DNA from 2 places in the Clostridium sp. JN-1 genome. Region 1 is predicted to be linked to the other one. Evidence: riboswitches for the same ligand, from Rfam matches in the RefSeq annotation. Region 1 holds a riboswitch; the other holds the start of a gene.
The links. Region 1 has a riboswitch for thiamine pyrophosphate ahead of thiC (phosphomethylpyrimidine synthase ThiC). Riboswitches for the same ligand answer to the same signal wherever they lie in the genome.
Positions count from the first base shown of each region.

Region 1 (4,138 bases):
GGATTTGATCCTTTAGAAGCATCAACTACAATTAAATTTTTATTGTCTATTGCTTTTAAAGTCCTATCTGTCCAGTTTTCCATTCCAAGTCCATTATATATGAACACTTTTGTATCACTTATATTTTCCATATCTTTTGCCTTTGGTTCAAAATCATGGGGTTCAGTTCCATCAGGGACTAATGTTGTTATATCAACTTTATCTTTTCCAATTGCATAAGCAAATTCACGCACAGCATTAAATGTAACTACAACTCTTATTTTTGAACCAGAATTTTTAACATTATCTTGAGGTTTATTGCTATTACTGCATCCAGCTGACGAAATTATCAAAAGTGCAGTTATAAATACAGTAAGTATTTTCTTTGACATTATACCACTCCTAGAAATTAGTGTTGCAAATCATTTGCATTTATATATATAATATATTTATGAAAAAAATTTGTCAATGAGATGATTGGAGGACAGATATGCTGAAAATTAGCAACTTGTATTTCTCATATAACAAGCATGCACCTTATATATTAAACAATATTAATTTAACTATAAATAATGGCGAATATGTATCCATACTAGGGGAAAATGGATGTGGAAAATCAACTTTAATAAAATTAATGCTCAATATTTTACAACCAACAAGCGGTACTATAATAAATGAAGCTAAAAATATTGGATATGTAGCACAAAAATCAGATTTCCTAAATTCACAGTTTCCAATTACCGTTTATGAAATGCTTGATTGTTATAGAAAATTGTTAAAGATAAAGGATAAGGGAATAATAACAAAGAGTTTAGAAACAGTAAATATGCTGGAATTTAAAAATTCACTTATAGGAAATTTATCAGGGGGACAATGTCAAAAGATATTTATAGCAAGAGCAATAATGGGAAATCCAGATTTGCTTATTTTAGATGAGCCATCTACTGGTGTTGATATAAAAAGTCAGAAAGAAATTTATAGCTTGATTAAATATTTAAATAGAAATAAATGCATAACTGTTATATCAATAGAACATAACCTTAAGGCGGCAATTTCAAATTCATCGCTTATATATCATTTGTCAAATGGAAATGGTCATATGTGCAAGCCGGATATATATATCAAAGAATATGTAGAGGCTAATGGAGGTAATAAATTTTATGTTTGATTATACATTTATGCAAAATGCTTTTATAATAGCTGTATTGATTTCAATACTTTGCCCGTGTATAGGTATTTTTTTGGTTTTAAAGCGATATTCCATGATAGGAGATACTCTATCACATGCTTCACTTGCAGGGGCTGCAATAGGACTTTTAACACAAAAAAATCCTATTTTTGCTGCATTTATATTTACTTCAATATGTGGAGTTTTAATTGAATTTTTAAGGGGCTATTTTAGAAAGTATGCTGAACTTATACTTGTAATAGTTATGTCATTGGGTGTTGGAATTGCAATTACCATAATGAGTTCTGGAATATTACATACAAATGTTGATTCATTTATATTTGGAAGTATACTTACAGTGTCAAGAGAGGATTTGTATACGGTCATTATACTGAGTGTTATATCATATATATTGATATTTTTCTCATATAATCAGCTTGTCTTTATTGCTTTTGACGAAGAAGCAGCAAAAATATCTGGAGTAAAGGTTAAAATGATCAACTATGTATTTGCAATATTGGTTGCAGCTACGGTTTCTGTTTCAATAAGGATAGTTGGGGTGCTTGTTTTAAGTTCAATGATTGCCCTGCCAGTTGCAACTGCACTGCAGCTTAAGAAAGGATTTAAAGTTACATTAATATCGTCAATAATATTTAGTATTATAGATGTTTTAATAGGTTTATTTTCTTCATATTATATAGGATGTGCACCAGGTGGATTGATTGCATTAGCATCTGTTGCAATGTTAGCTGTAGTTATGTTTTTAAAAAAAGTATCTAGTCTCAGCTGCTCTTATAGGTTATCTAATAAGAGTATTGCAAAAGAAAACGACTAAAATTATTGACAATAAAGTAAATGTGTGTTACTAATTAATTAAAATAAAAAATATTTTGGGGAGTCTGTGTTACAGACTGAGAGTGAGATTGAATCTTAAGACCCTTATGACCTGATTTGGGTAATGCCAACGTAGGGAAAACTTTATATAACTTTGAATTTAAAAGGTTTATTAAAAGGTTTGAAGAGGAAAGCATTACGTGGCTTTCCTCTTTTTGCGTATAAAATTGAAAGGGAGATGTATAAAATGAATTATACTACGCAGATGGATGCAGCTAAAAAAGGCATAGTTACAAGTCAAATGAAGACAGCAGCTGAAAAGGAAAATATGGATGTACAAAAGTTAATTAAGCTTGTTGCAGAAGGAAAGGTTGTTATTCCAGCTAATAAAAATCATAAGAAATTAAGTGCAGAAGGTGTAGGAAAGGGGTTAAAAACTAAGATAAATGTAAATTTAGGTATTTCAAAAGACTGCTGCAATATAGATTTAGAACTCAATAAAGTAAAAAAAGCAATAGAAATGAAAGCAGAAGCTATAATGGATTTAAGCTGCTTTGGAAAGACAAGGGAATTTAGAAGCAGGCTTATAGAAATGTCTCCAGCTATGATAGGTACAGTACCTATGTATGATGCAGTTGGCTTTTATGATAAGGAATTGAAGGATATAACTGCTGAAGAACTTCTAGGAGTTATAGAAACTCATGCAAAAGATGGTGTTGATTTTATGACTATACATGCAGGTATAAATAGGGAAACTGCACAAGTATTTAAAAGAAACCCAAGACTTATGAATTTTGTATCAAGAGGAGGAAGTTTACTATATGCATGGATGAATTTAAATAATAGAGAAAATCCTTTCTATGAGTACTTTGATAAGGTGCTTGATATATGTGAAAAATATGATGTTACAATAAGCTTGGGGGATGCATGCAGACCAGGATGTCTAGATGATTCAACAGATCCAAGTCAAATTAAAGAACTTATGACTTTAGGAGAGCTTACAAAGAGAGCGTGGAAAAGGAATGTACAAGTTATGATAGAAGGACCTGGACATATGGCTTTAAATGAAATAGAAACAAATATGTTACTTGAGAAAAAACTTTGTCATGATGCACCTTTTTACGTTTTAGGACCTATTGTGACTGACATAGCACCTGGCTATGATCATATAACTAGTGCTATAGGAGGAGCAATTGCAGCAACTTATGGAGCAGATTTCTTGTGTTATGTAACTCCAGCTGAACATTTAAGATTGCCAGATTTAGATGATATGAAAGAGGGAATTATAGCAGCGAAAATAGCAGCACATGCCGCAGATATTGCAAAGGGAGTTAATGGTGCAAGAAATTGGGATAATAAAATGGCTAATGCAAGAAGAGAACTTGATTGGAATAAAATGCTTGAACTTGCGATAGATCCAGAAAAAGCTAAAAGATACAGGGAGAGTTCAAGACCAGAAGATGAAAAAACTTGTACAATGTGTGGAAAAATGTGTGCAGTAAGGAATATGAACAAAGTCATGGAAGGCAAAAATATAAATATCCTAAGGGATGATGATTAGAAAGTATGTGAAAATATGAGTTGAATTCCCATAATGATTAAAGTCATTATGGGAATTTTTATATACATCTTAAAATAATTTATTTATAGACGATATTAAAATAGTATAATAAATTGTATTATCTTAGTTTTCATTGTAATATTAGGTATGCGATTATTTATTTTCTAAAACGCATATACAACAGTTTAGATATGCGTTAATTTGCGGTGAAATTTATCGCTTTATAAAATCAATTTTGGGGGGAATAGTTGTGGAAATTAATAAGTTTAAAAGTTCTGTGAAATCTAAAATTTTATTGATACCAATAATTATAATTTTTATTATAATAGCTACTATAGCATGTGTATCTATAAGTATAGCTAAAAACAAAATATTGTTACAGATGAAATCAGATGGTATGACAATAGCAAATCATATTGGAGGTGAAATGGGAAGAAATAATATTTCTATGGATGAATTAAATGAATCAATAGATACTAGAATAAGAACACTTGGAGGTTTTATAGCAATTAATCAAGATAAAATCGATAATGATTATTTGACTACTCTTGCAAATAAATTTGAAGTTGATGAAATAAATGTTACTGATCCGTCTG
Region 1 covers NZ_CP033465.1:883,305-887,442, forward strand. The annotation lists gene EBB51_RS04380 (metal ABC transporter substrate-binding protein) at 1-371, opposite strand, end outside; gene EBB51_RS04385 (metal ABC transporter ATP-binding protein) at 470-1,147, shown strand; gene EBB51_RS04390 (metal ABC transporter permease) at 1,140-1,982, shown strand; TPP riboswitch at 2,029-2,137, shown strand; gene thiC (phosphomethylpyrimidine synthase ThiC) at 2,229-3,542, shown strand; gene EBB51_RS04400 (methyl-accepting chemotaxis protein) at 3,793-4,138, shown strand, end outside.

Region 2 (4,138 bases), 100 kb from region 1:
ATATGTTTCCTGGTACATTGTAAGGCTGTCTGCACCAGCTTTTATCAATTCGCTGTATTCTTCTTTTGTTAGTGAATATATTTCAAGACATATTGAACTGAAATATTTTTTTAAAATCTTTACACAATCTCTTATATATGAGACTGGCGAATATATTCTGGATTCTCCAGTTAGAAGTATTACATGCCTGAACCCCATGTCATATACTGCTTTAGCCTCTTTGTCTACTTCTCCAATGGTTAAAACTTTTCTATTTATTTTATTTGTGCAGTTATATCCGCAGTATGCGCATCTATTTTCACAATAGTTGGCAACATACATTGGAGTATATAGTACAACATTTTTACCAAAATACTTAATGGATATGTTATGAGCTTTCTGTGCCATTTCTTCAATATGTTTTTCAGCAGCTGGAGAAAGTAGTGCTAAAAACTCCATTTCATTTATGCTATCTTTTGAAATTATTCTTTCAATTTGTGAATCTGTAACATTATTAAAAAATTTATCATAGTCAAATTCCTTATATTTTTGAACTACATCATAAAAACTCATTTTTACACTTCCTATCTTAAAAATCCTGTAAGAGGAGATGATGGGGCAGCAAATTCTCTTTCAATGCCCGGCTTTGCAAGGAATGCTTTCCTACCTGCTTGTACTGCAAGTTTGAAAGCTTCAGCTATAAGTACTGGATTTTCAGCTGCTGCAAGAGCAGTATTGGCAAGTACTGCATCAGCACCCATTTCCATAGCTTCTGCAGCATGAGATGGTTTGCCTATACCAGCATCTACGACAATTGGAATATCTATTTCATTAATTAAAATTCTTAGAAGTTCCTTAGTTTTAAGCCCTCTGTTAGTACCTATAGGTGCACCAAGAGGCATTACTGCTGAAGCACCAATATCTACAAGCCTTTTTGCATCCATTAAATCTGGATTTATATAAGGAAGTACTACAAATCCTTCTTTTGCAAGAGTTTCAGCAGCTTTTATAGTTTCATAGTTATCCGGAAGAAGATATTTGTTATCTGGAATTACTTCGATTTTTACCCAGTTTCCACATCCCATTGCCTTGGAAATATGTGCAAGTCTTATAGCTTCTTCAGCATTTCTAGCACCTGATGTATTTGCAACAAGTATGCAATCTTTATTTATAAAATTTAATATATTGTCATCTGAATCTGTAGAGTGAATATCTATACGTCTCATGGCTACTGTTACAACTTGAGCTTCGGAACTTTTAAGTACCTCTGGAATTATTTTATTTGATGTAAATTTCCCAGTTCCAACAAAAAATCTGCTATTTATTTTTTTATTTGCTATTACTAATTCATCCATAAAATTAACTCTCCTTTTTTATTATGTTATTAAAAAATTAATATTGTGTACGTTTACTAAATCATAGATTAACCGCCTCCGACGTAACGGATAATTTCTACTTTAGAACCACTTGAAAGCTTTTTAATTTTATAATTATCTTTATCTACTATATTCAAATCCGATTCAACTACAACTGTTTCTTCATTTATGTTTAGTTTGTCCAATAACTCAGATACAGTTAAGTTGTCAGCAAAATTCATTTCTTCTCCATTTACAATCACTTTAAGACCTCCTTTCAAAAAAAATATGGAAAGCAAATAATGCTTTCCATAAAAATCAAACATATCAAATAAAGTTTCCTACGTTGGCATTATCCAAATCAGGTTGTAATGGTAAAAGATAACATCTTACTCTCAGCACATCTATATGAGCTCCCATACAATATTGTATTTACTTTTAAAACAAAAAGGAGTACTTATGTTGTTAAGCACTCCTTGAAATATACATATTAATTGATTTGCATCCCTACGGTAGTGTTAACTACATCAAGTTCAAAGGGTCAGGTTTTAACCTTCTCAACCAAACGGTCCCCCTGCAAACACTTTTATTAACTTATATACATATAATACCACTTATTTAGATATGTGTAAACAGTTTATACAAATTATACATGTATAATTTTTTCACTTTTTCATTTAAAATTATATTATAAAAACTTTAAACAGACATAAAAACAGTTTATCATATTAAAAAAATTTGTGCTTAGAAAGGAAAATGTATAATAAATTTTTATGTATTTTTATTGTACAAGGTGAAAATATGATAATAATTAGTATTTGTGTAGGAAGTGCGTGTTATTTAAAAGGCTCACAAAATGTAATAGAAAGTCTTCAAAATTTAATTTTAAAATATCAATTAAAAAGTTTTGTAGAATTGAGGGGATCTTTTTGTTTAGGATATTGTGCACATGATGTTTCAGTGAAAATTAATGAAGAAGAAAAAGTATATTCTGTTAATGAAAATAATATAGACAAATTTTTTGAAAACGAAATATTGGGGAGGATAAAAAAATGAAGTACATGAACTTTTCCAGTGCGAATTGCAAAAACTGCTATAAGTGCTTACGTTCATGTCCGGTAAAGGCTATAAAATTTAAAAATGAGCAAGCTGAAATTGTAGAAGATAGATGTATAGCATGCAGTCATTGTCTGGGAATATGTCCTCAAGATGCAAGACATATAGTAAGTGATTTGGAAAGAGTTAAATATGCTGTAGCTTCTGGTAAAAAAGTTATAGCAAGTGTGGCACCTTCTTTTCCAGGAGCTTTTGATATAAACGCTAACAAGTTTGTTCACTTACTAAAAAAGTTAGGTTTTAAATATGTGGAAGAAACAGCAGCTGGAGCAGATGTAGTTTCTAATTTATATAAAGAATATATAAAAAGTGAAAATAAACGAGTATATATATCTACGGCATGTCCTTCTGCTAACTATTTGATTGAAAAGTATTTTCCAAGTTTAATTCCTTATATGATTCCGGTAGTGTCACCAATGATTGCTCATGGAAAATTATTAAAAGAGGTATATGGACAAGATAGTTTTGTAGTGTTTATTGGACCCTGTATAGCTAAAAAAATTGAAACTCAGAGTCTTAAAAATAAAGAAGTAGTAGATGCAGTACTATCTTTTGAAGAAATTCCAAGTTGGATTCAAAGTTTGAATATGCAGATAGAAGATTTAGAAGAAGAATTTGATGAAAATTCATTTATGAATGGAAGAAACTATCCAATGTTAGGTGGTATAGTAAAATGTATATCTTCTGCTATAGAAGAAAAAAAGTTAGAAACTATATCTGTAAGTGGAATAGAAGAATGTATGGAATTATTTAAAAGTATTGAGAAAAAAGAAATTGATCATGTTTTTATTGAAGTTAACGCTTGCAAGGGAAGTTGTATAGGTGGACCTAAAATGATTAATAATGAAAAAGGATATTATAAAAGGGTCCAAAAGGTTAAGAAATATATTAGCAGCAAGTGTTTTACTAATAAAAGTAAGATACATCTAAACAATCATATAGATTTTGCTGCAGTATTCACAGATAAGCAGATAAAAAAACAAAAGGCATCAGAAGATGAAATAGAAAAAATAATGAACATGATGGGCAAGTATAGTGAAGAAGATGAACTTAATTGTGGAGTATGTGGATATAATACTTGTAAAGAGAAGGCTCAAGCTGTATTTGAAGGTATGGCAGAAACAAATATGTGTCTTCATTATATGAGAAGTAAAGCTGAAAGTGTAAGAAATGTTATATTTGAAAATAGTTTAAACTGTATTATATTTTTAGATGGACACATGAAAGTTAAAGATATTAATCCAGCAGCTGAAGATATTTTTATGATAAAAATTCAAAATATAAAAAATAAACCTATATCATTAATCATGGATGATGAAGACTTTAAATATGTTAAAAAAACTGAAAAAAGTATATTGGGTAAAAAAATTTCTAATCCTAAATATAATGTGAATTTTATAGAAACTGTTGTATATCTCAGAAAACAGGATATGGTGATGGTTGCACTAGTAAATATTACAGAAGAAGAAAAAAATAGAGAGAAGATTTTAAAGTTTAAAGAAAATACCATAAATACGACTCAAGAAGTTATAGAAAAGCAAATGAGAGCAGCACAAGAGATAGCAAGCTTACTCGGAGAAACTACTGCAGAAACTAAAATGGCATTAACCAAATTAAAGAAACTAGTAGAAGATCAGAAGGGGTGTGACGGTTAGTGGAACTTTTTGTAGATGCAGCTTATGGCACTT
Region 2 covers NZ_CP033465.1:987,219-991,356, forward strand. The annotation lists gene thiH (2-iminoacetate synthase ThiH) at 1-552, opposite strand, end outside; gene EBB51_RS04860 (thiazole synthase) at 564-1,334, opposite strand; gene thiS (sulfur carrier protein ThiS) at 1,403-1,597, opposite strand; TPP riboswitch at 1,656-1,764, opposite strand; TPP riboswitch at 1,821-1,920, opposite strand; gene EBB51_RS04870 ((2Fe-2S) ferredoxin domain-containing protein) at 2,091-2,390, shown strand; gene EBB51_RS04875 ([Fe-Fe] hydrogenase large subunit C-terminal domain-containing protein) at 2,387-4,105, shown strand; gene EBB51_RS04880 (SpoIIE family protein phosphatase) at 4,105-4,138, shown strand, end outside.
Region 2: linked by a shared signal. The riboswitch ahead of thiS (sulfur carrier protein ThiS) and the one ahead of thiC (phosphomethylpyrimidine synthase ThiC) in region 1 are both predicted to bind thiamine pyrophosphate.